4 regions of the Psychrobacter sp. SWN149 genome follow, and region 4 is predicted to be linked to each of the others. Evidence: predicted binding sites of a transcription regulator. Region 4 holds the regulator's gene; each other region holds the start of a gene.

Region 1 (8,280 bases), on a different contig from region 4:
AATCAAATACGCTACTAATAAAGCAGATTACTGATGAAACGCGTTGTTGAGAAAACGTGCTTGCTCTTCTTTGATAGCAGCAAGCTTGGCTTCTTCACGTTCGACATCAGCACGCAATTTTAGGAGTTGCTGTTTGAGGTCATTTACTTCAGCGACTTCAGTAGGATCAGGTGTACTGTTACCTGCCACATCATTGGCCCAGTCACTGACATCGTCAAAAGCACGTTTGGCACTATGACGCCAACTGCCTTTGAGATGAGAGATGAGCAGATGCAACTGGCTGGCCATTGGCTTGCCAATAAAAGGCTCAAGTTGGCCTGCCACATCAGGGTCAAAGCCTGACACCAGCTGTTTTAGCTGCATCAGTACTTTGTAATCACCCTCAATTGGCAAGTTACCTTCCGCGCCGCGCATCAGGTTGAGCAGTTGAGCGGGATTGTCTACGGTGATGGTACAGTCCGGACGGCTATGACCCAAACGGGCGCGCTCCATACTGGCTTTTTGGCGTTCATTCATCTGGCCACTTGGCTCAAACACGCTCTCCGTTGTAACGGGTTCAAAGCGTAAACGCTCGTGAGTGAATAGTACATCTAAATGAATATCAGGCAATCCCATATTGAGACGCAACACTTTACCTGCCAGCGGTGCGAGGCCCACTTTGGTAATCTCATCACTAGCAATGGCAATGTTAATCAGCTTTTCGGCACTAGCCAATAGTAAGACAGTCAGCATAAAGCTCTCGCATCGTAAAATGAGCGCCTCTGCATTAGCAGCATCAGCGCATGGGTTATGAGGTATTAAGGTTAGGTCTAATATGGCCTTGCTAATGATGCATTATGCTTTAAAGCCACGATGTACAGCGACGATGCCAGCAGTTAAATTATGATAATCACAGTTCTCAAAACCTGCTTGTTGCATCATTTGTTTGAGCGTCTGTTGATCAGGATGCATACGAATTGACTCTGCCAAGTATTGATAACTTTCAGAATCATTGGCAATCAATTTGCCCATCACTGGCAATGCGGTAAACGAATACAAGTCATAGGCTTTAGATAGTGGCTCAAATATTGGCTTTGAGAATTCTAAAATCAATAGACGACCACCTGGCTTTAGGACGCGGTACATGGATTTGAGCGCCGCATCTTTGTCCGTGACATTACGCAGACCAAAGCTAATGGTGACCAAATCAAAGCTGTTATCATCAAATGGTGCCAATGTTTCAGCATTCGCCAACACAAAATCGACGTTGTTGCAGCCTGCATTGATCAGGCGCTCACGGCCCACTTCTAGCATGGCTGCATTGATATCGGATAATACTACATGACCATTTCTACCGACTTCGCGGCTAAACACTTTGGCCAAATCACCTGTACCACCAGCGATATCGAGTACATGCTGTCCAGCACGCACGCCTGACAGGCTAATGGCATAGCGTTTCCACAGACGATGAATACCAAATGACATCAAGTCGTTCATGATGTCGTATTTCTTAGCAACAGAGGTAAAGACATCGGCCACGCGGGCTTGTTTTTCGGCTTTATTAACTGTTTTATAGCCAAAATGCGTTTCTTCGGCACCGTCAGTTTCTAGCGTATGCGGATTATTGATGTCATCACGCTGGTTAAATAGCGCTTGTTTGATGCTTTGCGCAGCACTATTAGTAGAAGTATTGTTTTCACTGCTGTTTGGCATAGTGGTCTGTTGGCCTTGCGGCGTTCCGGTTGGTAGGTCTTGAACTTTGGTAAAGTCGTTGTTGCTAGTAGATTGACCATCATCTGTATGAGATGCCGCTGTCTGAGCACGTAATATTTGCGCGCTGATTTGCTGATTGTGGGCGATACTGTCTTTGACCAGCTTGTCTTGCAGATGGCCATTGGTCGTCACTGAATGTTCAGAGTTAGCAGTGTTGTTACTTGAAGTGTCGGTCATTGCATAGTCCTAGAATTTGTTTTTTATGATTGTCTGTATCAGGTGGTGTGCAAGCTGTTTTATCAGCCGAGCAAACCATAGTATAAGGTATTGACCCTATGATACATCAAACACTACTGGCTTACTGCCATTATCCGTATCATGAACTTGGTCAATAATCATCAGCTCACGCTCACAAAACGGTTCGATGAAATCGCTGACACTTTTGAGCGGCTTCATGGCCTTAAAGCCTGCATCCATAAAATCATAAAGTGGCTGATAGCCATGACGGTAGGCCGTGCTCTTCGCTAATGCAAAGGCTTTTTTGAGCATAAACGAATTTAAGTGTTTGTCCGTGCGATAACAGACATCCTTTAGATTGGCAATTTGTACTCGGCGCTCTTTTTCTTCATTGACCGCACGGTAGGCAGCTAGCATGTTGTCTTCATCTACTGGCAAGTTTTGGTCAAGTAGCCACTGCGCCAAATGCAGATCCAACTCAATCGCATAAATCGCTGCTTGTATACCCATGCTTCCCGCCTCTAACGCAGACTCTTTGGCAAGACGTTCTAGCTTTTTGGCTTTTGGGAGAATACGTGCCAATTGCTCGGCCAACAGTTTGAACTCTTCACCACCATATAATTGTGTGAGAAAATATTCTGCCATCAGCTGATTTTTTGGTTGTTCAAATAAGGCACGATGCGTTTTTTTAAGTCGTGCTTGTTGCCATGATTGTACGTCTTTGAGCTTGGTGTTTAGCTCGTCATCTTGATGATGTGGCAAGGCCCAAAAACGAGTCAAATGCTGTTGTAAATCAGCTAAAGCAGTCATGGCAGTAAATCCTATAGAAGTAGATAATTTTTTGAATTGAAGGTTAATTGGCTAAAGTCACTTGATGTACTGGACAGTGTAATAGATTTTTGATTATCTATCCTAATAAGTGTGCAAAATGGTGTTCACCATAAAAGAAAATAAATAAGAATACAAATGCCAAACTGTTACATAGCACTATTATTTACTCGATTGGCTCAGTGCTATGATTAAACGATAGCCAAACAGCTCCATAACCGCTGTTAACTCAACAACAATTACTATGGTGAGTGCAATTATGTCTCAAAAAAATGATACTACTGAACCAAAGGTACCACAAGGGGTGAGTGCACAATTTAGTGAGCAAGTCGTTGAGCGGCGTTTAGTGCCCAATCCGCTCAGTCAGTTTTCGATGGATGAGAACGCCCTAAGACTGGCACTGGTCACCGCACAGTATGCCCTTCGAGCCACTCGCCAACAAACCCCAACAGCCACGCCAAAGACACTAAACAAGCCAACAGGGCTTCTCGTGCTCGTCAATGGTATGGAGCAGGCGGGTAAGGGTATGGCGGTTAAGCAGCTGAGGGAATGGGTCGATCCGAGACTGCTTAAAGTTGAGGCAACCATTGGCCATTCACCGCTAAGTTATCAGCCTATTTGGCAAACCCATACCAGTGAGTTGCCGCGTCACGGTGAGGTAATGGTGTACTTTGGCAATTGGTATGCGGACTTGCTATACAATGTCATGCGACTAGCAACGTCGGATAATAAAAAAGCCAAGAATCAGCCAAAAAATAACAAACAGGTTGATGCGTCCGCATTGCCTAGTGTCAAATGGCAGGACTATCTGCATCAGCAATTAAATGAGCTAAAAGCGTTTGAGAAAGACCTTGCAGCCAATCAAACAAAACTACTGAAATGCTGGTTCCATGTCGATATAGAGATGTTGTGCCGCCGTCTAAAGGACACTGAAGCAGACCCACAGTTTTTGTATCAAATTGACTGGAACAACAAGCAAGTGATTGAAACCTTTAACGAAGTGGCTGCAACACTGCTACAGACGCAGGATGATTGGGTTATCATTGATGGCGACGATAAGTCAACGGCAGCGGATAACTTTTGTCACGAGGTTTTATATGCAATGCAAACAGCATTGGCAAGCAGTGAAATAGCAGCTCATGACACTACAAAAAATCATGCTAAGTCTAAAAATAAGAACAAGCGTAAGGGTAAGTTCAAAGCTGAAAAGTCTGAATCACAATCACAACAAGACATGTTTGAGCCTGTACCGATACCTAAGCAACTAACCTCTATTGATGACGCTAAAATAAGTAAGTCCGACTATCGCAAAGCGCTAGCAGAGAAACAAGCGCACCTCGCTGAGCTGTTACGTGCACGTGACGGCCATCATGTGGTCTTTGCTTTTGAGGGCATGGATGCCGCTGGCAAAGGTGGCGCAATCAAAAGGTTGGTGGCGCCGCTCGATCCACGCGAGTATCAGATTTACAATATTGGTGCCCCCATGTTATATGAGACGCAGCATCCTTATCTATGGCGCTTTTGGACAAAGTTGCCTGATGAGCAAACGAATCATATCAGCCGTATCGCTATTTTTGATCGTACGTGGTATGGGCGAGTGCTGGTTGAGCGTGTTGAAGGGTTTGCAACTGATGATGAATGGCAACGCGCTTATGCTGAGATCAATCGTTTTGAAGCAGACTTGGCTGATGCAGGGACAATCGTCATAAAATACTGGCTGGCTATTGATAAAAAAGAACAACTCAAACGCTTCAAATCTCGGCAAGCAACACCGCACAAACAATTTAAACTGACGGATGATGATTGGCGTAACCGTGACAAATGGTCGGACTATGTGCAATCTGCCGCTGACATGCTCGCACGTACAGACACAAAGACAGCACCATGGTGTATAATCGCGACCAACGAAAAATATCAAGCACGTTTGGATGTTTTGGATCATGCTATTGAGCAGCTATCGTTATTGTCCAAAGACAAATAGTATCCTGATTGATGGTTCAGCGTTATTGACCGTTTATACGCTTCGATAGCTAAGAATGTTGAGGTTTTTTTGGTAAAATACTGATTGTTCGGTCTATCGTTGATTCAGTTTAAAAGAGCGTCAAGGCAACCGAGTACAGATGTATAGGTGATACTTCAAGCGCGGCTCACGCGGTCACTCTTTTATAGAGTATTACTATACTGTCTAAAACGATTTGATCTGCCCCATGAAACGAATAAGATAAGCAACATAAACGTGCGGTTACAAATTTTGTAATATCATCATGCATTGTGTGCTTATATTTAATATAATAGGCGCATTATGGTCTTTATGACGCAACCGATTATCCTAACAGATAGCGGTTATTTTGTTTGATGCAGAAGTATATAAAAATATTGCTGCGTAGACCAATAGAGTAATATTAGCAACCTGAAATAATCGTAACACCATAAAGTTGTGAAGCCGCAAGATGCTGTAATCAGATGATTTGGCAATATGACTTGCGGCTTTGTGATATGTGAAATGACGTATTTTAGTAAAGAGCATATATCGACAGCTTAAATCAAACGTCAAATAGTGATGCTTGACTGTGGATACGATAGCAAACAAATATTAAAAGCTCCATTGTTTAAGAAGCATGTTGCGCATTTATATAATGTTATTTCAGTGTGAGATGTCAACATCCATATTGATAACTGCGCAATGTCATCAATCGCCTATAATTTCAATCAGCTTACGCAGGACGTATTAACGTATGGGTATTAGCAGCAGTTCTACAGAGCCAACCAAATCAGTCGGCTCTATGAGAATAAATCTATTTTTTGCCATTTTATTGATTGCGATGACCAGCTACTTCTTGTGGTGGGGTCTAGATTACACAATGCGTCAGCAAACGACGCTGTTTATTGTGGCAACCGCTTTTGGTGTCTTTATGGCATTCAATATCGGTGGTAACGATGTCGCCAACTCCTTTGGTACGTCAGTGGGTGCAGGGACGTTGACCATTCCTCAGGCGCTAGGAGTAGCGGCGATATTTGAGGTCTCGGGAGCCGTACTTGCGGGTGGTGAAGTAACCGATACTATCCGGAGCGGCATTGTTGATCTAGATGGCCTTTCAGTCGAGCCCAACCAGTTTATTTATGTCATGCTCTCAGCGCTCATTGCTGCTGCTTTTTGGCTGTTATTTGCCACCAAAAAAGGTCTGCCAGTTTCGACCACACACGCAATTATTGGCGGCGTGGTTGGTAGCTCCATTGTATTGGGTATCACCTTAGGTGGAACTGAAATGGCGTTATCAACTGTCAATTGGGGCAAGATTGGTACTATCGCCATCTCTTGGGTTCTATCACCGCTACTAGGCGGTGTTTTGTCCTATTTGCTATATGGACAGATCAAGAAAAATATCATTGAGTATAATGATAAAACAGAAGCGCATATTGTTGAGCTTAAAGCCAATAAAAAGGTGTTAAAGCAAAATCATAAAGACTTTTTGGATGGCCTGACAGAGTCGGAGCAGCTGGCTTATACCTCAGCGATGTTACGTGACCAAGAAATCTACAAAGATGATGATTGCGTCGTTGAAGATTTAGAAACCGATTACTACAAAGAACTTTATGAAATCGAAAATGAGCGTAGCAATCTTGATACCTTAAAAGCGCTGAAACAATGGGTACCTATTATTGCTGCATTAGGCGGCGCGGTCATGGCCTCTTTAGTTGTCTTTAAAGGTCTGAAAAACGTCAATAATAACATGACGACGCTTCAAGGCTTTTTAATCATGGGCATGATTGCGGCGCTAGTATGGCTTGCAACCTATATTTATACCAAGAGTATCCGTGGTAAGCATAAAGAAGATTTGACCAAAGCCACGTTTATTATGTTTAGCTGGATGCAGGTATTTACCGCATCAGCTTTTGCTTTTAGCCATGGTTCAAACGATATTGCCAACGCGGTAGGTCCTTTTGCGGCCATTATGGACGTTATCCGTACCAATGAAATTTCCTCACAGGCAGCCGTTCCGCCAGCTGTAATGCTAACCTTTGGCGTCGCATTGATTGTGGGTCTTTGGTTCATCGGTAAAGAAGTGATTCAGACCGTTGGTACCAATCTGGCGAAGATGCATCCAGCTTCTGGCTTTTCAGCTGAATTGGCTGCCGCTGCTGTCGTAATGGGCGCGTCAACGATGGGTCTGCCTGTATCGAGCACGCATACCTTGGTAGGTGCAGTATTGGGTATCGGTATCGTCAATAGAGACACTAACTGGAAGCTTATGAAGCCAATTGGTCTAGCATGGGTTATTACCCTTCCTGCGGCAGCCTCAATGTCTGCAATTAGCTATCTCATATTGGTAAATATTTTTTAAGCTATAGACTCCATCAATAAAGCTTATCTCAGCATCATAAAAAACGCTTATCAGCATCAGGCCGATAAGCGTTTTTTAATGACGTATGACGATTTACTCGGTACCAAACTGCTTACGTTTTTTCGCAAAAAAGCGATCCAATCTATCCATCGCATTTTCTAGGTCAAGCAAATTGGGCAAAAATACCAAACGGAAATGATCGGGTTTGTCCCAGTTAAACCCTGTGCCTTGTACCATAAGCACGTTTTCATCAACGAGCAAGTCCATCATAAAGTCCATATCATCGGTGATAGGATAAACTGCTGGATCCATCTTTGGGAAGCAATAAAACGCGCCTTGAGGCATGGTACAAGATATACCTTTGATAGCATTAAGGCGTGAGACTGCCATTTCGCGCTGCTTGTATAGACGACCTGTTTCGGAGGTTAAGTCTTGCATACTCTGATGCCCACCCATCGCTGTTTGGATAGCATACTGTCCTTGCACGTTAGAGCAAAGACGCATAGAGGCGAGCATATCCAAGCCTTCGATAAAGTCAGCGGCATGCTGTTTGCGACCAGATACCATCATCCAACCTGAGCGAAACCCTGCGATACGGTGTGACTTTGACAAGCCATTGTAAGAGAGTACTAGCACCTCATCAGTCAAGGTACTCATCGGTGTATGTACATTATCATCATAGAGAATACGATCGTAAATTTCATCAGCCATGATAATTAAGTCGTGCTCTTTCGCGACTTCAATGATTTGTTTTAGTAATTCATCACTATAAAGCGAGCCTGTCGGGTTATTGGGATTGATAACCACAATGCCTTTTGTTTTACTCGTGATTTTAGATTTGATGTCTTCGATATCAGGGTGCCAGTTGTCTTCTTCATTGCAGCGATAATGCACAGCAGTACCACCCGCGAGGTTGGCCGCAGCCGTCCAAAGCGGATAATCTGGCATCGGAATCAGCACTTCATCACCATCATTCATCAGTGCCTGCATGGTCATGACAATCAGCTCAGAGACACCATTGCCCAAATATACGTCACGCACATCAACAGCCGACAGCAACCCCTTTGATTGGTAATACTGCAAAATGGCTTTGCGCGCTGAAAAAATCCCCTGCGAGTCCGAATACCCAGTCGCTTCAGATAGGTTCATAGCCACATCACGCAAGATCTCATGCGGCGCT
Region 2 (8,280 bases), on a different contig from region 4:
CTGTCTTGTAACCTCACATATATTCACACATTGATACGGCAGCACACTGGTACATGACGCAATATCCTACTTATAATTGATGTCACTACTAGCGTTGGTCAATACGAATCAGCTAACGCAGCAAGACTGACAAAACCAATTATAAAACTAGGAATGAGATCATGAGTACCACTAATAACGACACGTCAGATATCAAGAAAGCCGCTGAACAAGTAAATGGCCAAGAAGTCGAAAAAAATCTGAAAGAGAATAAAGACGTTGATGCCCCTGAGCAGCTTAGTGATGCTGAGCAGACCTCTTTTATTAACGATGAGCTACGCACAGATAAATAAGCATTCGAACGACATAACAAAAACGTAGAGTTAAAATACCTAACCAAACGCGTACAACTAATAATAATGCGAAGGAGACGCTATGACTATTAACGAACAGACAGACACTGAAGAAAAAGTGATGGTGGACGATCCAGCAGCTGTTGTGACAGAAAATCCGGAAGGCAGCTACGCGGGGCGTAAGCATAAGCCGGAAATAGATGGCCCTGAACAGGAATCACAAGAGACTGATGAAGTCTATGCCGATCCACGTAAACAAGAGAACCTCCCTGCTGGCGGTAAAGATGTCAGTGAATTGAACGCTTACGATCTAAGTCAAAAAAATAACTAACAGATGTTAGGGCGTGTTGAACATTCAAATATTAGGGCTGCTGATTGTTAAAATTGCACCAAACTAGGCGCAAACCGACGATAATGTCGAGACCTTAGCTAGGTTTGTAACAACGTTTTGGGTGATTTTAGCATCAGCCTTTCAGGGCAGTACTATTTTTTGCCAATCTATGGCGAAATTGTTTAACCTAGAATGACTAGGCTTCAAAAATTTCACTGCATATTGTCTAAAAAATAGTCACTGCCAGCACCACATTTGAATGTTCAACATGCCTTAATCGACAAAAAAAATATAAGGGTACTGTTATGAAGCCGTATGAAAATGCAGATAATGAGAGCGCAGAAAAATATACCACTACCAATAAAGGCACGGAGACATTTGAAGCTGGCATCGTAGGTTCAGAGCATGTGAATAAGAATGATGACCCTGCTCGCCAGCCTGACCGCCGTGACCAGCCAGGTAACGGTTTTGATGATAATATCAATGAAGAGACAGTTGGCAACGTATCGCCTAAAAGTAACGAAATTAATGATCTAAATCGTTATGCTACTGTTGATAATGCACAAAGTCGTACACTGAATACCGACCTAAAAGACTAACAAAATTCTTAATAGTAGACAGTAGAGCAACTCATTGATAATCAATCATGTCAGTTATTAACGACAATGAAAATAAAGTTCGACCAGACAGCAAGGAATGCCAATGAAGACGCAACAAGACAAAGATGACAGCACTGATTACAAACTAAAAGATTCGAACGACAATCATGGCATTGTACCTGATGATGCCTTGCAAAAAGTAAATCCAGCAGCGGCAGAAACAGCCACTGATGACCACGATCCGCATAATATTGCAAAAGACCACAAGCAGTATGACAGTACTTTAATGGAAGATGATAAGTAGGGTTTTAAATATGTTGATAGCGATTATATATAGTTATCAACAAAAAGGTACTGCGTTTGATAGAGGTTCTATACTCCTATCAAACGCAGTGCCTTTTTGTTGTCTTTACTATTTTTTTCTCTACTTCTCATAGCTAAAACAGCTATAAAAAGTAGTTATATACAAGATATAGAAAGCTTTTTTAGGCAGGTGTGCCGCTATGAAAGCGTAACTCAGTGTCAGGACTGCTTATCAAATCAGCCTCTACGTCTTTGAAGAACGCAACTCGTTCATCAATATTCTCGTCCGATAATGATTGAGCCAGCGCGAGATAATCCTCGAAATGACGGCTCTCTGATTTGAGCAGGTAGCGGTAGTATTTTGCCAGACGCTCATCATTGATGACCTCGGCCAATGCAGCAAAGCGCTCGCAAGAACGCGCTTCAATAAATGCCCCAATAATCAATACGTCGACCATCGCTGCAGGCTCATAAGTACGCTTGTGTTTTAGCATGCCTTTGGCGTAGCGACCAGCACCTAGATATGCCCAGTCTTGCCCGCGCTCATTCATGATACCTAGCACTTGCTCATAGTGCAGCATCTCCTCACGTACGAGCTGCGCCAACTTACGCTGCAAATCATAAGAAAACTCATAACGAAACATCAAGTTCATGGCAGTACCAGCGGCCTTTTTTTCGCAGTTGGCATGGTCTTGAATAATCATCGGCAGGTTTTCCATCGCAGCATCTACCCATGCTTGTGTGGTTCTAGCACCTAAGAAATTATAAACAGGGGATAAATCGACTTTGATAGGCGTGCGTAGATGCGTGATATCGATGCTGTCTTCTGTCGTATCGTCAGAATGGATAGTGTCTATTGATGATTGCATGAGGGAAGAATCTTGCTGATTTATAGTCATAGTTTAAAGGGGCTTTGTTTATGAATGAAGGTTTTATCATCGTTTGGAGGATTATATTACTTATATAATCATATGACAAAGGCAGTTGATAGGGCTTAGGTATGCGCGTCATCGACCTATGTGTTCAATAGATGGCTTTTGTTTCTAGTTGGCTGTATCGGCCTAACAAGTGGGCGTGAAGTTTGCTCGATCATATGCCAAATGGTGGTTATAGCGCCTAGCGCTTACGAGCTATACAGTATCATTATTATACAACCCCAACATTTACTTAATAAATGGCGATTCCTTGTTTATTTTATTATTTGATAGTAGGATAATATTTTACGCTCTAGGGCATCTGTCTTATGAGTAAGCATTATTGAGCAGTCGATAACCACTGTCTGATAGCAGAGAGTATATCAATTGCCAATAGGCTATCAAAATATAAGATGTATAAAAATGCCTTATATAAAGGCTGTTAAAGTTATTGCTACTATGCTGATTAGACACCATAAAATTGAACAGATACCATAAAAATAGCCGTCAAATAGTGTATACGTTACTATTATAACTTCGCTATGGTAGCAGTTGAACACTACGACACTTCACGAATAGATAAGGATCACAACATGGGCCAGTCTTCTAACGCCAATCGCATTCAAAAAGGCATCCTTGCCATCGACCAGCAGTTATATGACTTTATTGAAAATGAAGTGCTACCAAAGGTCGGTTTTGATTCAGACAAATATTGGTCAGGTTTTGAGAAGGTCATTAAAGAATTTACGCCGCGTAATAAAGCACTGCTTGCGACTCGTGACACCATTCAAGCACAAATTGATCAGTGGCATTTGGATAACCCTGCAAAAGAAGGCACTATCGATTACCCAGCCTATAAGGCATTTTTGCAAGAAATTGGCTATCTGTTACCAGAAGGCGAGGACTTTACGGTCACTACCGAAAACGTAGATGACGAGGTGGCTCTGATTGCAGGACCGCAGTTGGTTGTACCGGTACGTAATGCTCGCTATGCACTGAACGCGACCAATGCCCGTTGGGGTAGCTTATACGATGCCTTATATGGCACCGATGTCATCAGTAATGACAATGGTCAAGAGGCGACAGGTGGCTATAATCCGACTCGCGGTGCTGCGGTTGTGGCATATGCCAAAGCGTTTTTGGATGAGCATTTTGCACTAGCATCAGGGTCATACAATGATGTGACTGGCTTTAAAGTGGTCGATGGCAAGCTTGAGATCGTACAAGGCGATAGCAGCACCGCGCTAAAAGACAATAGCAAGTTTGTCGGTTTCGTTGGAGACGCTGAGCATCCTACGGGCGTACTACTAAAGAATAACGGCTTACATGCTGAGATTCAAATCGATAGCGACCATCCGGTAGGCAAAGACGATCCAGCCCATATCAAAGACGTCTTGCTTGAATCAGCCATGACAGCGATTCAAGATTGTGAAGACTCAGTGGCTGCGGTAGATGCAGAAGAAAAAGTAGAAGTCTATCGTAACTGGCTTGGCTTGATGAACAGCGATCTACAAGAAACCTTTGAAAAAGGTGGCAAAACGCGTACTCGTAAACAAAATCCAGACCGCGAATACACCACGCCAGATGGCGGCAAGCTGATTTTACCTGGCCGCTCGTTACTACTCATTCGTAACGTTGGTCACTTGATGCAAAACCCAGCAATTTTGGTGGATTTGGGTCATGGTCAAGAGCCAATATTTGAAGGCTTAATGGATGGTCTGATTACGCCGCTATTGACGCTTAATGATCTCAAAGGTAAAAACGAGCTATCGAACTCACGTAAAGGCTCAATGTATATCGTGAAGCCAAAAATGCATGGCCCTGAAGAAGTCAAAATTGCCAATGATTTGTTCAATGCTTCAGAAGATCTGCTAGGTCTAGAACGCAACGCACTCAAAATCGGCATCATGGACGAAGAGCGCCGCATGACGGTCAACCTAAAAGAGGCGATTCGCCAAGCAAAAGAGCGCGTTATCTTTATTAACACCGGCTTTTTGGATCGTACTGGTGATGAGATGCATACCAGCATGAATGCAGGCCCGTTCGTGCTAAAGGGTGAGATGAAATCGCAAGCATGGCAGCCCGCTTACGAGCAGTGGAACGTCGATATCGGTTTAGAGACAGGTCTGCAAGGCCGCGCCCAAATCGGCAAAGGCATGTGGGCAAAGCCGGACGAGATGAAAGAGATGATGGACACCAAAGCGGCGCATCCGAAGTCAGGTGCCAGTACCGCATGGGTACCTTCACCAACAGGGGCAACGCTGCATAGCATACACTATCATCAAGTCAATGTGGCTGACGTTCAGGACAATTTAAAATCACGCCAGCGCGCAAGCCTAGATGATATTTTGACCATTCCATTGGCAAAAAACACCAACTGGACGGATGAGGAAAAACAGCAAGAGCTTGACAATAATGCACAGGGTATCTTGGGTTACGTCGTGCGCTGGGTGAACCAAGGTGTTGGTTGCTCTAAAGTGCCTGATATCGACGACGTCGGTCTCATGGAGGATCGTGCAACGCTACGCATCTCTAGCCAGCATATCGCCAACTGGTTGCACCACAGCGTGGTGAGCGAGCAGCAAGTGATGGATACGATGAAACGTATGGCAAAGGTCGTTGATGAGCAAAATGCAGGCGATGATGAGTATCAACCGATGTCAGATGACTTAGACGGCTCTTATGCGTTTAAAGCAGCCTGCGATTTGGTCTTTAAAGGTCGCGAACAGCCTAGCGGTTACACTGAGCCATTGTTACATCAAGCGCGCTTAGATCTAAAGAAAAACGCTTAAAATGATAGATTGAGTATCATCTTTTAGGCAGACTTAAGCAAGTGAGCAAGATGATATATTATCCTATCTTGCTCGTTTGTGACTGTCATATGTAATAAAAATAAGACCATCAATATTTTATGAGCGCTATTTATTTCTATATAAATAGCGCTTTTTTTGGTTAATTACTGGATATTCGTTACTGCTATTTAAGATTGTCAGTAACGATATTAATCAATGTTTTCTGTATCTTATTGAGTCCATAGAAGTTTTTTTAGTGATTGCTCAAATATAATTGAATGTTAGTTATTCGATAATGGATGTATCGAAAAAGCAAAAAAACATGTTGCAAATTATGTCAAAGTTGTTATGCTTGTACTCGAAGTATGAGTTTGGTAACGGATGTTACGCAATGGATTGGTAAAGACGACAGATTACATGGCAGTTACGATATTAATCCCAGTTATGTAAATTATTGTTTTTCATCTTACTGTAATAAATATTCGCCACACTTGTTTCTGACTAATCTCGGTAGCCAGTTACACATTATATCTTTGAGGATTTGTGACGATACCATTATGGGCGCCAGCTAATAATAGCTTGCTCATTACTACAATTGTAAAGTGGAGATACCCCATGAAAAAACTACTTTTAGTTACAGCAATCGCAGCCCTATCTGTATCTGCAGCACAAGCAGCACCTACTATCTATGGTAAAGCTTTTTTAGCGGCTGACTATGTTAATGCTGAGTTTGATGGCCCTACTGGTAACATGTATGATGAAGATACAGTAGAGATTAACTCTCATGCTTCACGTATCGGCTTCAAAGGTTCTGAGGCGATGACTGCTAATACTGATGTTATCTATCGTTTAGAGTATGGCACTAGTCTTGATGGTGATAACGCTACTTTCAGTAACCGTGATACGTATCTTGGTATTAATAACAAGCAGTTCGGTGAGTTCCGTGTTGGTAAAAACCAATCAAGCCTAGCTCGTATTGACAACGTTGTTGTTAACCAAGGTTACTGGGATAACCTAGGTCAAAACAAAAATGAAGGCGAAGTAGTTGCAGCGCTAAACATGGCAGATAGTAACCGTATTGCAAGTTCAATCATTTGGACTGCACCAAAATACGACGGTCTACCATTACAACTGTCTGCAATGTATAGCTCTGATGATGCAAATAACAATGACAATGCAGGCTTCGGTGTAGCAATGTTGTTTGATCAAGGTACTGGCTTCACTGCTGGTGTTGCATACGACAAAGACCAAAACATCAATGGTGATATCATCCGTGGTACAGCGACTGTTGATCTAGGTAAGTACATGGCAGCTCCTGTTACTCTAGGCGCGCTATATCAAGTAGGCGATTATGATTACGGCTCTGAAAAAGAGAAAGGTCTAGTAATTAGCGCTCAAATGGGTCTAAACAACTTTGCTTATCCAGCTGCTGTATATGCACAGTACAACAATACTACCAATCTAGATGGTGATGATAACGCTGATTCAGATCAAATCGTTGTTGGTGGTAAATACATGTATAAAGACAACATAATTGCTCATGCCTATGCTGGCGTAAACAGTGCTGATAATGTTCCATACATGGGTACCAGAGGCGATGCTGATGTAGTGGTAGTTGGTACTGGTCTAGAATACTTATTCTAGTAACAACTAGCATTTGATTCTAAAAAAACTCACCCTTCGGGGTGAGTTTTTTGTTATGTAGCATTTTAATACTAAAAAAATGTTTATCACTGGCACGAAAAAATAAGAGTTTCAGCTAGTTTGCATTTTTGCCCTATATTTTATGGCGTATTTTTAGTAAAATCCTTCTTTACCAATTACCGACAGAGTACTATGACCAAGTTTATATTCGTGACCGGTGGGGTAGTGTCCTCACTAGGAAAAGGTATCACCGCAGCGTCTCTTGCAGCGGTCTTAGAAGCACGTGGCGTGACCGTCACGATGACCAAAATGGATCCGTATATCAACGTTGATCCAGGTACGATGAGCCCGTTTCAGCACGGTGAAGTGTTCGTCACCGAAGATGGCGCAGAGACCGATTTGGATTTGGGTTATTACGAGCGCTTTTTACGCCACTCAAAAATGAGTAAAAGTAATAACTTTACCAGTGGTCGTATCTATCAGAACGTTCTTAATAAAGAACGCCGCGGTGAGTATCTGGGCGGTACGGTACAGGTTATTCCGCATATTACGGATGAGATCAAAAGCAAAATTCTTGCCAGTGGTGAGGGCTATGATATTGCCATTATCGAAATTGGCGGTACGGTTGGTGACATCGAGTCACTGCCATTCATGGAAGCCGTACGTCAGATGCAAGTAGAGCTTGGCCGCAATAGAGCCATGCTCATGCATCTTACTTTAGTGCCTTATATTGCCAGTGCTGGTGAGACCAAAACCAAGCCAACACAGCATTCGGTAAAAGAGCTGCGCTCTATTGGTTTGCAGCCTGATATCTTAATCTGTCGCTCTGATCATCATATCTCACAAGACAACCGTCGTAAGATTGCGCTATTCACCAATGTCGAAGAGCGCGCGGTCATCATGTGTGAAGATGCACAAAGTATCTACCAAATACCGCGTACGCTACACGAGCAAGATCTTGATGATCTCGTCTGTGAGCGTTTCGGTCTTGATGTGCCAGAAGCGGACTTGAGCGATTGGGACAAAGTGGTTGAAGCACAGTTGAATCCGGAAGGAACAGTTACTGTTGCGATGGTCGGCAAATACGTTGAGTTGCCAGATGCTTATAAGTCAATCAATGAAGCATTACTACATGCTGGTATCACTCACAAGGTAGACGTCAAGATTGATTATATCGATGCGGAGCGTCTAGAGAGTGATGATAGCTTATTGGCACAGTTAAACAATGCCAATGCGGTATTAGTGCCAGGTGGTTTTGGCGAACGCGGCACGATGGGTAAGATCAAAGCCATTACTTATGCTCGTGAAAACAACGTGCCATATTTGGGCATTTGTCTCGGTATGCAGTTGGCTGTGATCGAGTAT
Region 3 (8,280 bases), on a different contig from region 4:
CACATCCCCTGCGGCAAACACACCTTCGATACTGGTTTGCGTGGCATTACCATGGAGACCACTGTTGACGACCAGATAGCCATCTTTCATGTCTAGCTGATCTTTGAACAGGTCCGTATTGGGCTTATGACCAATCGCCACAAACATGCCAAATACATCTAATTGCTTGGTGCTGCCATCTATGGTTGATTTGATGACAACGCCATTGACGCCCATATCGTCACCAACCACTTCTTCAACACTGTGATTCCACTCGATTTTGACATTACCATTTTTTACTTTTTCAAACAGTTTGTCTTGTAGGATTTTTTCAGAGCGTAGGCCATCACGGCGATGTACTAGCGTGACTTCAGCAGCAATATTGGATAAATACAAGGCTTCTTCGACCGCTGTATTACCACCGCCAATCACCGCGACTTTTTGGTTTTTATAGAAAAAACCATCGCAAGTGGCACAAGCTGACACGCCTAAGCCTTTGAACTTGGTTTCTGACTCTAGTCCTAAATACTGAGCAGATGCACCCGTTGAGATAATCAACGCATCACAAGTATAAGTGCCATTGTTACCCGTTAGTTGAAAAGGACGTTCGTTGAGATTTACGTCATTGATATGGTCATAAACCAATTCTGTACCAAAACGCTCAGCATGGGCTTTCATACGTTCCATCAAGGCAGGACCGGTCAAATCATGGGCATCACCTGGCCAGTTATCCACTTCCGTGGTGGTCGTTAATTGTCCGCCCACTTCCATACCGGTGACCATAACAGGCTTGAGGTTGGCACGTGCAGCATAAACAGCAGCAGAGTATCCAGCAGGGCCTGAGCCTAAAATAATGAGTTTTTCGTGACGTGGAGCAGTGGTGTCAGTTGCCATGAGTTGTTCCTTGCTAAATAGACTGATTAAAAGTATCAGGGATAAAATGAGTGATAAAAAAATCAAAAATTACAACGAATAAGGTTTTTCTGATTGCTATGGGATAATAACATAAGGGCATATCACACAAAGTGCAAGTTTGCTAAAACAAATACAGGTATCATTAGAATCAAAGCATATATAGTCAAGTCTATATAAATCCGCTACATCGTTATCCTCGCTAAGCATACTAGGGTCTGTTTGATATTCAAATGTGGTGCTGGCAGTCACTATTTTTTAGACAATATGCAGTGAAATTTTTGATGCCTAGTCATTCTAGGTGAAACAATTTCGCCATAATATTGGCAAAAAAGAGTACTGCCATGAAAGGCTGATGCTAAAATCACCCCAAACGTTGTTACAAACCTAGCCAAGGTCTCGACATTATCGTCGGTTTGCGCCTAGTTTTGTGCAATTTTAGCGATCAGCAGTCCTAATATTTGAATATCAAACAGACCCTAATGTATAACTTGCACTCGGTTTCCTTGTATCGAAATTATATTGAACTGATTATAGTCAATCCGCTAGAAAGGAGCGACAGTACTGATTTGCTTAAAGCCTCTCATCAGCGTTTGCGCTTAGCGGCCTTGTAGCATTTATACTCGTAGCATTCGTGCATGGCATCAACGATAAAAGCCTTAAGACACATGTACCAAAAACAGTAGGTCGTTTATAGGATTTACGCAAGATTATTAGCCATGCTCTATTAGCCGTGTTTTGCTATCGGGTTGCTTTTTGCGCAAATCAGCCATTGATTTACTTTCTTATACGCTTTCTTGATAAGAGTGTCGCCACTATACCTATGTATTTGTTATTATAAGAAGTTATGCCAAGTGTGATAAAGCCGAAGCGATACCGGTTATATCAGGGTCTTATGATAGGTACGTCCTCCCGACACTTTGCCAGCACTCTATGTCAGCACTTTATGTCAGCACTTTATGTCAGCACTTTATGTCAGCACTTTATGTCAGCACTTTATGTCAGCATGATTAGATTTAGTCATGCATTGGCGACCATTTAGTATTAATAACAAGGCAGATCTTACGTGATATCAGCACCGCTTATTGAGTATTTAAAAAAGGGAATATTTACCCTTCTTGGGTTAATACTGGCAGTCTACTTATTTGTCATCTTGATGACCTATACCGGTAATGACCCGAGTTGGTCGCATATCAGTAGTGATATGACTACGATCAATAATATGGGTGGCCAGATGGGTGCTTGGTTATCGGATTTGCTATACAGCTTTTTCGGTTTTGGTGCATGGTGGTTTTTTGCGTTTGTGGTCTATGAGTCCATTCTTATTTGGTGGAATAATAAACCGACGTTTTGGCTCATGCGATTGGTCGCCTATGTGTTTTTATTATTAAGTGCCAGTGCGTTATTTGCCCAACTGGTTGCACTGGTTCAGCACGTGACCAACCCTGCATCGACAGGTCTAGAGGGCGTAGCTGGCGGTATCATTGGACTTGAGTTGCAGGAGCGTTTGGCGCAATTATTATCGCAGTGGGGGAGTGTGGTCTTCTTAGCCGTATTTGTCGCTATTACTTCGACTTTTGCGTTCAATGTGCATTGGCTTGCGATATATCAAAAGATTACAGCACTGTCATGGCTTGGATCAGGTATCAAAAATAAAGACACGGCTCAAAACTCACATAGCGATGAGTCACGCAGCAACGGTCTAAACGATGACAGCACTCTAGACGGTAGCATTCTAAATGACACGACCAGTCAAAAAGCAGAGCATGAGCAGCTGCCACTTGAATTGCAACCGGAAGAGCATGCCAGTAATGCCCAAGCCTTTGGCAGTGGCGGTCGTTTTGGTCATGCATTATCAGATTTTTTGACGACGTCAGGATTGGCCGATAGCGTAAAAGCCTCTCTAGCAGTAGCAAAAGAAGCTGCAACCTCTAGTCATCAAAAAGAGCCGCAAGTATCCACCGCCACGAACAGTAGTAATAGCAACAACAGTAGCAATGATGACACTACCAATGCTATGTCTGTCTCGACGCCAAGTCCTGCTGCGACACCGAATCGTAAAGTCGAGCCAAGCTTTGCATGGAATGATGTCAATACGGTTGATGACTTGTTGGCTCGTGAGCAAATGGCTTATAGCGCAGACAGTACGGACAGCTTTGCTTCGCCTATACCCAATTATGCCAGTTCCCAAACCAGCGCCCATGCAGCGCTTCAAGAGACATTGGCTGATACTACCGCATCCCAATCAGATGCATATGACAAAGAAAGTATCGTTCAGCCATCAGTCAATGAAGCGATCAATACTGACACGATGAGTCCAGACCATAGTGAAGGGGAAATCGTTGTATCAGCCACTGAACTCGGCGCTGAAACAGACATTGAACTAGGCACTGAATCAGACACTAGCAAAAGCGTAGATAAGCTAGCAGAAGCATGGTTGGCTGAGCATGCTGACATATCAGCTCCAGTAACTATTCAGGCAGTTGAGACAAAAGCGCCTACTATTCAGGCGGCTACGACCCAAACAGTTGATAGCGTGCAAAAAGAAGTAATTGAGCAACCAGTGGCAAAAATAAGCACGCCGGTATCAAAACCGGTAGTAGAAGTCACTACTGACTACTCACAGGCGCCTAAACATCAACCGTCCAATGATGCAGACGTGCTAGCGGATAATGATGAAGCCTTTATCGCATCTGAAGCTACTGCTGTATCAGCCAAGTCAGAGGTTGCGCCGCCAGTATCAAACACCTTGGATATGACGCCGACCAATACACCACCTGCCAACCCAACATTACCACTAACAGCTGAGTCAGTTGCTGTGGTTGAATCAGCGACTGAGACAGTTGCAGTCCCTAAAGCTCATGTGAGTTTTGATATTCCTGAGGGCGACTCTAGCAACCATATTGCCGATATGATGCCAGATGAGACAAGCAACGATGCTGCTCCTGTTATGCCGCATATCAGCGATGATGCAGCGTTCAGTACCAAGTCACGCTCAATGCAAACAGCGGCCTACCGTAGTAGTCTGACACCGATTCCTGAGATGTCGATTTTAGACAAGCCAGATCCTGACCGCCAACCGAGTTACACCGACGAAAAACTGGTTGAGCTGTCAGAGCTCTTAGAAATCAAATTACAAGAGTTCAATGTAAAAGCATCGGTCGTCAACGCGATTCCGGGACCGGTTGTGACCCGCTTTGAGGTCGAGCTGGCGGCAGGGGTTAAGGCAAGTAAGGTCACTGGTATCTCGCGTGATTTGGCGCGATCGCTGTCTATGGCATCTCTACGTGTGGTTGAGGTGATACCGGGCAAGCCTTATATTGGTATTGAAGTACCCAATCCAAAGCGTGAAATGGTGCGCTTGATAGAACTGCTAAATACTGAAAAATTTAAAGACCCAAAAGCACAAATCAGCATGGCAATGGGTAAAGATATTGGCGGTAAACCTATCATTACTGACCTTGCGCGTGCGCCGCATATGCTGGTTGCTGGTACGACAGGTTCTGGTAAATCGGTTTTGGTTAACTCAATGCTACTATCGATGTTACTCAAATATACGCCCAATGAGTTGCGTCTTATTTTGATTGATCCCAAACAGCTTGAGCTTGCCAACTATAATGATATTCCGCATTTGCTAACCCCTGTAGTGACAGATATGACGGAAGCGGCCAGTGCATTATCATGGTGTGTGGCCGAGATGGAGCGCCGCTATCAGCTGATGAGCTTGCTAAAAGTTCGTAAGCTTGATGAATTTAATAAAAAAGTGCGCGCTGCCGAGGCCTCAGGCAATCCTATGCTTGATCCGTTATGGCGACCGAATGATAGCGTGAGTATCAGCCAAGCGCCCAAGCTCAAAACCTTACCGATGATTGTCATCGTCGCGGATGAGTTTGCCGATATGATTATGCAAGTTGGTAAACAAGCCGAAGAACTCATCACCCGTTTGGCACAAAAATCGCGGGCGGCAGGTATTCACTTAATGCTAGCGACTCAGCGCCCATCGGTTGATGTCATCACTGGTCTGATTAAAGCCAACATCCCAGTGCGTGCGGCACTGCGTGTTAACTCAAAAGTCGATTCACGTACGATTCTAGACAGTGGCGGTGCAGAAGACATGCTCGGTAACGGTGATATGTTGTTCTTAGGGCCAGGGCAGATTGAGCCTGATCGTGTACATGGTGCTTATGTCAGTGATGAGGAAGTCAACCGTGTCTGTGATGCGTGGCGTGAGCGCGGCGCACCTGACTATATTGATAACATGGCCGGAAATTTTGAATTGTCCAGTCCAGGCAGTAGTAGCAGTAGTGCCAATGCGTCTGGTGAAGACGATGACCTATATAATGACGCGGTGGCCTTTATCATGGAGACGCGTAAAGTTTCTGCTTCTAGCATCCAGCGTAAATTCAGTATCGGCTACAACCGTGCTGCCCGTATCGTTGACTCGATGGAAGAAGCGGGCTTGGTCAGCTCGATGGGTAAAAGCGGTAAGCGCGAGTTGCTAATGTAAATCTGTTGTCCTAATTATGATGATATGAAAAGACGAGTCACAATAGTGGCTCGTTTTTTTTGTGAATTTTTCTGGTTAACTTTAACGAATAATTACCTGAATGCCCAAATGACTAATGAGTTTGTTTATCACTCATAAGTAGTAGTTTTTTATACTAAACTAAGAAATATGTATAAGATAAATACATATTGCTATAAAGAATTTTAGGTCGTTACTCTCCAAGGAAGGTCAGTTATGTTTAAAGAATATACCCAGTATGACGGTTTGGCTTTAGCGTCGTTAGTCAATTCAGGTGAGGTCAGCGCAAAAGAGGTACTCGATGCAGCGATTCACCAAGCAAACATACTCAATCCCAAATTAAATGCCATCATCTATCGCTTTGATGAGCGTGCTTATAATGCCGCGCAAGCAGGTCTACCAAAAGGTGCCTTTAACGGGGTGCCTTACCTACTAAAGGATTTGTCATTTAGCTTTGCTGATGAACCTATCACAATGGGCAGTCGTAGCGTCAATATCATCTCAGAGAACGACAGTGAAATCGTCAAACGCATGAGAGCCACAGGCGTCAATACCTTTGGTAAGACCAACACGCCTGAGTTTGGTTTGATTATCACCACAGAACCGAAAGCACATGGCGCAACGCACAACCCTTTTAAGAAAGGGTATAGCTCTGGTGGCTCATCGGGTGGTAGTGCGGCGGCAGTGGCCAGCGGTATCGTACCGATGGCAGGGGCGGGTGACGGTGGCGGCTCGATACGTTTTCCAGCAGCATGGTGCGGTGCGTTTGGTCTCAAGCCTAGCCGTGGGCGCAATCCAATGGGGCCAGCTTATGGTGAAGGTTGGGAGGGTGCAGTAGCGGATCATGTTATTACGCGCTCTGTGCGTGATAGTGCCGCTATGCTGGATGCTACCAGTGGCGCGGAGACGGGTGCGCCATTTATCATTGCGCCGCCAGAGGGCACTTTTTTGCAAGCAGCAATGCGTGCGCCTAGGCAATTAAAGATAGCTTTGCATCAGCAGCCATTGATTACCAATACCAAAGTGGACCCAGAAGTGCTAGCGGCTCTTGAACAGACGGCCAAGCAGCTAGAGGCAATGGGGCATCAAGTCGTACCCGCTGAGCCAAACATTAATATCGAGCAGTTTTGGCATGATTATTTGGTGGTGGTCTGTACGCATACTGCCTTTACCATCGATAATATCGAGCGTGAGTTTGGTGCGCAGCATATCAAAAACCTAGAACCGCAAACCTATAACATGGCGCTACTCGGTCGGTCATTGTCCGCAGTGGATTTGGCTCATGCCAAGCACGGTTGGCACCATAGCCAATATCAGACGGGTCTCTTACTAGAAGAGTACGACATGATATTGTGCCCTACGGTACCCACACCTGCGGTCAAGCATGGCGTGCTACCACCTAGCCGTATGGACGAGATGATGATGCGTAGCACTGAGGTGCTCAATAAAGGCTTTAATATGGGTAAATATGCCTTTAGCTCAGGCATGATTGAAAAATTAAGCGCACCTGTATTGGGCAAAATGGGCTTTACGTTATTGGGTAACGTCACAGGGTTGCCTGCGATGTCAGTGCCGGTGGCGATGAGCAAAAAAGGCTTGCCAATTGGTATGCAACTGATCGGGCGTATGAATGACGAAGCAACGTTGTTTAGCGTGGCAGGCGAGATGGAGCGCGCTGGTTTGTTTACCAAGCCTGCCTTCTAATAGTAGATTAAGATTCTACTTTTGGCTAAATAATGCTTAGGGTCTGTTTAATATTCAAATGTGGTGCTGGCAGTCACTATTTTTTAGACAATTTCGCCATATATTGGCAAAAAAGAGAACTGCCCTGAAAGGCTGATGCTAAAATCATCCCAAACGTTGTTGCAAGCCTAGCTAAGGTCTCGACATTATCGTCGGCTTGCGCCTAGTTTAGTGTAATTTTAGCGATCAGCAGCCCTAATATTTGAATATCAAACAGCCCCTAATCAAAGCGATAGATATCCATGCCTAAGCTATGATGTGCCATGCTTTGATGGACAACTGAGACACGCTGACCTGTCCCTAATGCAAAAAACAGTGGCAGTAAGTGCTCATCGCTCGGGTGGATGTCTTTATAGTCAGGATATTGTTGCCAGTCGAGTGCAGTGGGAATGTCTATCTTTAGCTGTTGGAGCAACCACTGCTTAAAGGCACTTGCTGTTTGATCGATACTGTCAGCTTGCCAACGCAATGCTTGCAAGTTGTGGGTGATATTGCCCGAACCAATGATGAGGATTTGCTCATCACGCAGCTGCGCAAGCTGCGCCCCTAACTGATAACAGGCGATACTGTCGTAGTGCTGCGGCAATGATATCTGTACGATGGGCACATCTGCATCGGGATATAGGTGTCTGAGTGGTGCCCAAACACCATGGTCACAGGCACGTACCGGATTGACACTACAGTTGATACCGCGTGCCGTGAGCTGCTGGGCAAGCGATTCAGCCAGGGCGGGCTGACCGATAGTAGGATACTGTAGCTCGTACAGCTCAGGCGAAAATCCTGAAAAGTCATGCCACGTTTTTGGCTGAGGATTGCTACTGATTTCAAGCTTGGCTGACTGCCAATGCGCGGACATAATGACGATGGCACGCGGTTTGGGTAAGTTCTGTCCAATACGTGCCAGCGCACTGGTCGTGGCAGACTGTTCAATCGCTAGCGTCGGTGCGCCGTGCGAGATGAATAGTGCAGGTAGTTTGGCAGTATTGGCCGCTATCGTAGGCGTACTTTCAAATGCAGCAGCAGAAGTAATAGGTGCTCGCACTTTACCGACAGACTCATCCTGTGGATGACGAGTCTGAGTGTTGTGGACTGAGCGACTAGGTGTGGCGTTTTTTGGATAT
Region 4 (8,280 bases):
CTAGAGTCTGCACTCACTCTGAGCATGACGCTCTAAATAGGTTGAGGTTAAGAATGGCTGAATTTAAATAATACCAGTTGAGCACAGTATTAATTTGTCGCAGCTGATCGTACATAAGCGTCTGGAAATACCACGCTAAACGTCGATCCTGCTCCTTCTATTGAGTCAATCTGCAAGTGCGCTTCATGTTGATGCAGGACGTGCTTCACGATAGCCAGCCCCAGCCCTGTACCACCTGTGGCACGGCTGCGGCCTTTATCGATACGGTAGAAGCGCTCTGTCAAACGGGCAATATGCTCTGGTGCAATACCCAGCCCATCATCTTCGACTGCGAATCGGCACCCATCCGATGTCCGCGTCCAACTGATGGTAATATTGCCACCTTTTGGCGTATATTTAATCGCATTAATGACCAGATTAGACAAGGCACTGTTCAAGTACATCTCTGATCCATATAGGCCGTCATAGGTATCTATTTGCAAATGAATGGTGTGCTTGTATGCTTGGTTATAAGCCTGCGCATCATCATAGATATTGGTCAGCAGCTTGGTCATATCTATATGGTTAAATTCATGCGTCTCTTCGATCTCGATTTTAGACAATAGTAGCAGGTCATTGACGATTCGGTTCATGCGAGCAGTTTGCTGAGTCATTAGCTCAAAACCGCGACGCCAATGGGGCGGCATATCCGGCTGATCAGTGAAGTTTTCTAAATAGCCTGTCATCACTGTCAATGGCGTACGTAGTTCATGCGAGACATTCGCCACAAAATCTTGACGCATTTGCTCTAAATGCTGCAAGCGAGTCACGTCATAAATAAACAACAGCTTCTCGTCACCGAAAGGCGTGAGCTCACACTTTAGATAGCGACTGGGATCGCGCCATGATTCTATATGGACGCCATCGTTAGGCAGGGTTGTATCCTCGTAATACTGACGGAACGCAGGCACTGTAATAAAATCAAAAATGCTCTGGCCTTTGTCATCTGGCTGTAACGACAGTAAACTCTGCGCCGCCTGATTCCACCACTCTAGACCATCATCCTCATTGAGCAAAATCACCGCATCTCGTAGTGCTAACAGTGCGCTTCTGATTTTTTGTAATTGCGCTGCTGCATCTTGGTTAGCGATTGGTACTACGCTCTCTTGCTTATTTTCTGCTGGCGCACTCTTTTCCATGTCTCATCCTTACCACTATCCGCTATCTAGTATGACGGCGGCATGTTTTATCCAAGAGTCACTATAGTCATTCCACTATAAAATTATTACTGCGTTAACCTCGCTTGAAATATTTCATATACATCTGCACTCGGTTGCCTTGTATTACTTTTAAATTGAATCGACTATATACGGAATTAACTTGGCTCAATAATACTAGAGAATCGATAGCCTGTACCGCGTACCGTTTGTATCAATGTATCACAGTCATAAGGGCGCAGTAATTTACGTAGGCGTTTGATATGCACATCGATGGTCCGATCTTCGATGTAGACGTTGCCGCCCCACACCTGATCAAGGAGCTGTGTTCGTGTATAGGCACGCTCTGGATGGCTCATAAAAAACGCCAACAAACGATATTCTGTTGGACCCACATCCACGATTTGACCAGCAGCGGTCACGCGCTGACTTTTGGTATCGAGACTCAGCTTTCCGACCTCTATTGGTTTATCACTACTGAGCGCACTACTACGGCGCAGCACTGCCTTTATTCTTGAGATCAACTCACGCGTCGAGAATGGCTTGGTCATATAGTCATCTGCGCCCGCATCGAGGCCATGCACTTTACTATCCTCTTCGCTTTTGGCAGTCAACATAATGACGGGAATCTCGGAGAGCAATTCGTCGTTTTTGAGCATACGACAAAAATCAACGCCGCTCTTATCTCCAGGTAGCATCCAATCAAGCAAAATCAGTGATGGCCTGTGATCGACCACTTGCTGATGCGCCTCTGACACGTCAGCGGCTTGCAAGCTCTCAAACCCCGCCATTTCTAGCGTCATTACGACCATTTCCCGAATCGCTGGCTCATCTTCAACAATCAAAATTTGCTCATTATACATACGATATTCTCAGTGTTAGAGGGCACAATCTATTATGTAAAAGGTGATAGTCGCTCACCAGTCTCTATCTATTAAACGGATTAATTATGACAGCTTCATGACACTTAACGCTTAGACATCGAGTAAAAAGTTTAGTGGTCCATCATTAACGCTCGACACTTGCATATCAGCGCCAAACTGACCTGTCGCCACGTTTGGATGCTGAGTCTTGGCATAAGCGACCAATTGTGCAAATAGCGCTTGAGCCATATCAGGTGCCATCGCCGCGCCAAAGTCAGGACGACGGCCTTTGTCCGTCCTTGCCATCAACGTAAATTGTGAGACTAAGAGAAGGCCACCGCCGACTTGCTGGACGTTTTTGTCCAGTTTACCAAATTTGGCAGGATCCTCGGCATTTTCAAAGATACGATAGGTCAAAATCTTATCAATCATACGCTGAGCAGTGGCAAAGTCATCTTCATGACCCAAGCCAATATAGGCCAATATGCCATGCTCAATATCACCAATACACTGTTCATCGACAGTGACACTGGCACGGCTCACTCTTTGTATAAGTGCTTTCATTTACTCATTCCTTAACAGATTATGGTCAGACAATAATATGCTGTCCATGATAAAATACTGACATTCACTTGCCTATTTATTATTACACCACATCCTATTTTGGTAGCTCTATTATGAATGTATTTACCACCTTACAACAGCTGGTGCCGCAGCAAAAGCTGAGTAAAGTCGCTGGACGTCTAGCTGCTAGCCGCCACCCTTATGTCAAGCGTACCTTTATCCGTGGCTTTGCCAAAGCTTATAATATCAGCTTGGACGAGTATGAGCGCCAAAGTCTCAATGCGTATGAGAGCTTCAATGACTTTTTTACCCGTGAATTAAGAGACGATGCGCGCACCATCGATGCCACTGCAAATGGCATTGTTAGTCCTGCTGACGGTATCATCTCTCAGATCGGAAAGATCGAAGATCACAAACTGTTACAGGCCAAAGGTCGTCATTATGATGTCGGCCAACTGCTTGCGGATAGCGAAGATGGCCATTATTTTGCTGATGGTAGCTTTGCGACTATCTACTTAGCACCTAGCAATTACCACCGTGTTCATATGCCGTTTTCTGGTACCTTGACCAAAACGCGCTACGTACCTGGTACGCTGTTTTCGGTCAATAATACTACTGCGGCTAACGTTCCAGACTTGTTTGCACGCAATGAGCGTCTGGTCTGTATGTTTGATACCAAATATGGCAAAGCTGCTGTGGTAATGGTTGGTGCGATGATCGTCGCTGGTATCGAAACCGTCGCAACTGGCAAAATTACTCGTACTGACGACATTCAAGAAGCCGATCATGATATGCCGTTTGCCGCAGGTGATGAGCTTGGACGCTTCTATCTAGGCTCAACCGCTATCGTGGTCATGCCAAAAGCAGCAAAATCGGACTGGCTAGACAGCATGCAAGCCGATAGCATCGTACAAATGGGACAGTTACTCGGCACAGCCAACGCGTAGTACACTGACGGTACTGATACCCATAAAAACAGAGCCCAATCACGCATGACAGATCATGTATGGTTGGGCTTTTTTAGGTCAGTCAATCATATCCGTACTAGGCATCAATCAACCACCCTTGCTGGGTCGCGTAGTCAATATTCTTTGAGAGCCAATCATGGATAGGTGGAAAGCTGTCTTTGATAAAAGCAAGTGCTCCAGCCACTTGCGAACGCGTAACCTTAGCGTCCACCCACGTTTTTCCTTCAGTGTTGAGATTGAGTAAAAATGGCAATAAGCGATCGACAACTCTGAGCAGCTGGCTCTCTTTGCTATCGCCTGTTTCTTGTGCTTCCCAAATCTCGCCTAACTTAGCAATTCCGTTGCCCCTTTCTGCTTGCAATCGAGCTATACCTTCGCGCTCTTCGATGTGCGCCTCACTACGACTGTTTGCGAATAAAAACGTATCACCCGCATCAATCTCACCCAAGTCATGTACTAATGCCATTTTAAGTAGTTTTTCATGGCTGACATCTAGCTCAAACTGCTCAGCGATTGACCAACATGCCATGGCCAAATGCCAAGAATGTTCAGCAGAGTTTTCATGGCGAGTCGTATTCGTTACATAGCTGCGGCGATTAACGCGTTTAAGCGCATCAAGTTCTAATAAGAAATGGGTGACATCATCTATGTCGATATTTGCAGCAGATTTTGGGTTGGTTAAGGATATAGAGCTGGCTTGTAACATTGGTTTTCTCTGGTTATGTGTTTTTAACGTTGATAAATTTCGATGATAATTTTTTGCGGTGATGATTTGCTTCGATAATTATTTTTTTCAATGATTGGTAAGCTATAACTACTAGCAAAAAAATAGCGCTTATTGTATCAAGCGCTATCGATTATGAGTTTGCAAATAAATGATTGTTTTATTATTTAGCCATTTACTTAATCAGATTGCTAATAGTTTTGAATGCAGGGTCTTCACTGCTACGGCACAGCTCAAACAAAATGGTTTCGACCGTCGTAATCACCCCGCCAGCACGGCGAATACGGCGGATGGCTTGCTTTTTGTCATAAGGAAAACGTGATCCAACGGCATCTCCAATGATAACTGGCTGCATACCATTATCCAGCAAATCAAGCGCGGTCTGTAGCACGCAGACATGGGCTTCTACCCCAAACAACAAAACAACGCTACGGTTCTGCTGTGCTAAATGGTTCCATGAGTCCTTGTTATCACAAGCGCTAAACGTGACTTTTTCAAAGCCCTTGGCGTTATTACCTTCTAATACTTCCCGTACCTCTGGCAAGGTATCGCCCAGTCCTTTTTTATATTGCTCATTGAGCATGATGGGAATATTAAGTGCTTGCAGCCCTTTGATTAGAGTGACTGTTTTTTTGACGATATTTTCGTGATCATAGATATGCGGTGTTAGGCGTTCTTGTACATCGACGATCATCGCTTGGGTGTCTTCGCGAGCGATTCGATAAGTACGATCGGTAATCATAGTAGACATAGCACACTCCTTGTACTGACATTTATCATTAAAATCTATGTTAGTTCTATTATTTATATTATCCCTATTAAGCCAACTCTTATTTAGTCACAGTTTCATGAATGCGTCAATGGAGATAATTTTTAATCATGGTACATGTGCTCTTTTTGACCTCGAAAATTATTCATTGGCTAAGTATTGAGTTACCCATAAAAAAACCTCCAGCCATGATGACTAGAGGTTTTATTTATTAGCAAGTAGCTGCTTATTGCATATTCAAATCATTGAGCATTCAAATAATATTGTTTACATCAGTGATGACAATATTAGACACGCTCAATAATAGTAGCAATACCTTGGCCAAGACCGATACACATCGTTGCTAGACCGATTTCAGTATCCGACTGCTCCATTGCGTTTAGCAAGGTAACCGTGATACGAGCGCCAGAACACCCTAGTGGATGACCTAATGCAATCGCGCCACCGTTGATGTTGACGATGTCTTGCTTGTCGGTCAAGTTCAACGCTTTCAGTACTGACAAGCCTTGAGCTGCAAATGCTTCGTTTAGCTCGATGGTTTGCATGTCACTGATGCTCATGCCAGCACGCTTAAGTGCTTTTTGGGTCGCAGGTACAGGACCATAACCCATGATAGCAGCATCACAACCAGCAACAGCCATGCTACGAATACGAGCACGTGGCTTTAGACCTAGGTCTTTGGCTTTTTGTGCACTCATGACTAGCATCGCAGATGCACCATCAGACAATGCAGATGAGGTAGCGGCAGTAACCGTGCCGCCTTTTGGATCAAACGCTGGACGTAGCTTTTGCATTTGCTCCATCGTTGCATCTGGACGAATTACTTCATCAACCGTGCACAGTTGCAGACGACCCGCAGCATCATGACCTTCGATACCGATGATTTCATTGTCAAAACGACCTTCGGTAGTTGCAGCCCATGCACGGCGATGTGACTCAAGACCGAAAGCATCTTGCTCTTCGCGAGTGATACCATTCATACGGCCCAGCATCTCAGCAGTCAAGCCCATCATGTTTGACGCTTTTGCATAATGCTTAGAAGCAGCAGGGTTTAGATCAACACCATGCATCATACCGACGTGGCCCATATGCTCAACACCACCGATGATAAAGATATCACCTTGGTTGGTCATGATTTGCGCCGCAGCGGTATGAAGTGCCTGCATAGAAGAACCACACAGACGGTTGACCGTTTGGCCACCAGCCGTTTTTGGAATACCAGCTAGCAGACCGATGTTGCGACCGATGTTTAGGCCTTGCTCTAGCGTCTGGTTCACACAGCCCCAGATAATGTCTTCGATGTCATTGGCATCAAAGTCATTACGTTCTACTAAGGCACGTACCAATTCAGCTGACATACTATCAGCACGTACATGGCGGAACATACCGTTTTTGGTTTTGCCCATTGCCGAGCGTACGCCATCTACGATGACCACATCTTTTGGACTTAAAGTTGTCATACTATCTTCCTTTTCAATTTTTATTGTCAGTGTAGTCAGTTTATGCCAGCGCTATGATTTATACATCGAGCGTCAATCATGATGTGTCATGTATCTTGACGCTTGATGCCGTTTATCAAATCTGACATAAACTGGCTAAAACAGTACGTCTACGTTTAGAAAATATCGATATATCCATTACTATTTCTCTTTTAGTAGACGTACCACACTTATCCTAATACGGTATGTTCATTAAGCGACTGAGTAAAAAGTCTCGCCAGCGGCTGCCATGTCGCGGATTTTTTGCGGCGCTTCATAGGCTTTGCCAAGGTATGCGTATTTTTCACATAGTGCCAAGTAGTTATCTAGACCCATTTGGTCGACATAACGGCAAGGGCCACCACGGAATGGCGGGAAACCTACGCCCATGATCATCGCCATGTCGGCCTCGCTTGGCGTGCTCACGATGTTGTCTTCTAGGCAGCGAACAGTTTCGTTGCAGAATGCAATCATGGTGCGGTCAATGATGGCTTGATCGTCAAACGTCTGCTTTTCGCTATCAGTCGTGGTTTTTAGTAGCTCATAAGTGGCTTCGTCAGCGACTTTCTTTGGCTTGCCGCGTTTGTCCATCTCATACTTATAAAAACCAACGCCATTTTTCTGACCTAGGCGTTTGTTTTCATACAAAAGCTCAATAGCACCTTTATAATCAGGCTTCATGCGATCAGGGAAACCATCAGCCATCACTGCTGCGCCATGTACACCTGTATCTAGACCGACGACGTCGATTAGATATGCAGGACCCATTGGCCAGCCGAATTTTTCCATGACTTTATCAACATGAGCAAAGTCAGCACCTTGTTTAAGTAGCAAGTCAAATGCGCCAAAGTATGGGAACAGAACACGGTTTACAAGGAAACCTGGGCAGTCATTGACCACAACTGGCACTTTGCCCATTTTAGTTGCAAGAGCAACGGTGGTCGCAACCGCTTCTTCAGATGACTTCTCACCGCGGATAACTTCTACCAATGGCATACGATGTACTGGGTTAAAGAAATGCATACCGACGAAGTTTTCTGGACGCTCAAGCGCTTCTGCTAGGAAGGTAATAGAGATGGTCGAGGTGTTTGACGCTAGGATACAATCGTCTTTAACCAAGCCTTCTACTTCTTTTAATACCGCACGCTTCACGTTTGGATTTTCGACTACCGCTTCGATAACGATGTCAGTCTCGCTAAAGTCACCATAGTTAAGCGTTGGACGGATACGGCTTAAGGTTTCGCCCATTTTTGCTGGGGTCATTTTGCCGCGATCGACCATTTTGCCTAGTAGCTTGCTGGCTTCGCCCATACCAAGATCTAATTGCTCAGACTTGATGTCTTTCATGATGATTGGCAAGCCCTTGCTAGCTGCCTGATAAGCGATACCGCCACCCATGATACCAGCACCTAATACGGCGGCTTCATTGATTTCATGTGCTAATTTGCTATGCTGTTTTGCTAACTTTTTAACCAATTGATCGTTTAAGAACAAACCAACCAAGCTTTCTGCTTGTGGCGTTTTAGCCGCTTTTGCAAAACCAGCCGCTTCTACTTCGATCGCTTTATCACGTGGTAAATTAACGTGTTTTTCAATGGCTTCGATTGCTAGCGCTGGTGCTGGGTATTGCTTAGGATTGGCTTTAGCGAAGATAGCACCTTTGGCACTGTTGAACGCCATGGCTTGCTCAAGCTGGTTTAGCTTAACTGGAGACAGTT

The links. The regulator PhoB, encoded in region 4, activates phosphate uptake and scavenging genes when phosphate is short. The targets are predictions, from matches to a motif close to TGTCATNAANCTGTCATAA.
Region 1: the regulator PhoB is predicted to act here: its motif matches at 5,442-5,460, upstream of I6E86_RS10030 (inorganic phosphate transporter).
Region 2: the regulator PhoB is predicted to act here: its motif matches at 5,731-5,749, upstream of I6E86_RS05895 (porin).
Region 3: the regulator PhoB is predicted to act here: its motif matches at 1,888-1,906, upstream of I6E86_RS13855 (DNA translocase FtsK).

What each region holds. Positions count from the first base shown of each region.
Region 1 covers NZ_JADYWX010000005.1:229,690-237,969, reverse strand. Annotated here, with positions in the region: gene I6E86_RS10050 (SCP2 domain-containing protein) at 28-732, opposite strand; gene ubiE (bifunctional demethylmenaquinone methyltransferase/2-methoxy-6-polyprenyl-1,4-benzoquinol methylase UbiE) at 835-1,929, opposite strand; gene I6E86_RS10040 (FFLEELY motif protein) at 2,026-2,739, opposite strand; gene I6E86_RS10035 (ATPase) at 3,017-4,738, shown strand; gene I6E86_RS10030 (inorganic phosphate transporter) at 5,493-7,100, shown strand; gene I6E86_RS10025 (aminotransferase class I/II-fold pyridoxal phosphate-dependent enzyme) at 7,194-8,280, opposite strand, start outside.
Region 2 covers NZ_JADYWX010000003.1:96,411-104,690, reverse strand. Annotated here, with positions in the region: gene I6E86_RS05925 (hypothetical protein) at 162-332, shown strand; gene I6E86_RS05920 (hypothetical protein) at 415-663, shown strand; gene I6E86_RS05915 (hypothetical protein) at 969-1,262, shown strand; gene I6E86_RS05910 (hypothetical protein) at 1,366-1,566, shown strand; gene I6E86_RS05905 (tRNA-(ms[2]io[6]A)-hydroxylase) at 1,748-2,434, opposite strand; gene I6E86_RS05900 (malate synthase G) at 3,073-5,271, shown strand; gene I6E86_RS05895 (porin) at 5,887-6,915, shown strand; gene I6E86_RS05890 (CTP synthase) at 7,108-8,280, shown strand, end outside.
Region 3 covers NZ_JADYWX010000007.1:152,937-161,216, reverse strand. Annotated here, with positions in the region: gene trxB (thioredoxin-disulfide reductase) at 1-873, opposite strand, end outside; gene I6E86_RS13855 (DNA translocase FtsK) at 1,958-5,398, shown strand; gene I6E86_RS12270 (amidase) at 5,633-7,120, shown strand; gene I6E86_RS12265 (DODA-type extradiol aromatic ring-opening family dioxygenase) at 7,380-8,280, opposite strand, start outside.
Region 4 covers NZ_JADYWX010000009.1:35,496-43,775, forward strand. Annotated here, with positions in the region: gene I6E86_RS13010 (M23 family metallopeptidase) at 1-4, shown strand, start outside; gene phoR (phosphate regulon sensor histidine kinase PhoR) at 90-1,178, opposite strand; gene phoB (phosphate regulon transcriptional regulator PhoB) at 1,355-2,059, opposite strand; gene dtd (D-aminoacyl-tRNA deacylase) at 2,171-2,623, opposite strand; gene asd (archaetidylserine decarboxylase) at 2,737-3,570, shown strand; gene I6E86_RS13035 (HD domain-containing protein) at 3,668-4,297, opposite strand; gene I6E86_RS13040 (isochorismatase family protein) at 4,491-5,066, opposite strand; gene fadA (acetyl-CoA C-acyltransferase FadA) at 5,372-6,544, opposite strand; gene fadB (fatty acid oxidation complex subunit alpha FadB) at 6,776-8,280, opposite strand, start outside.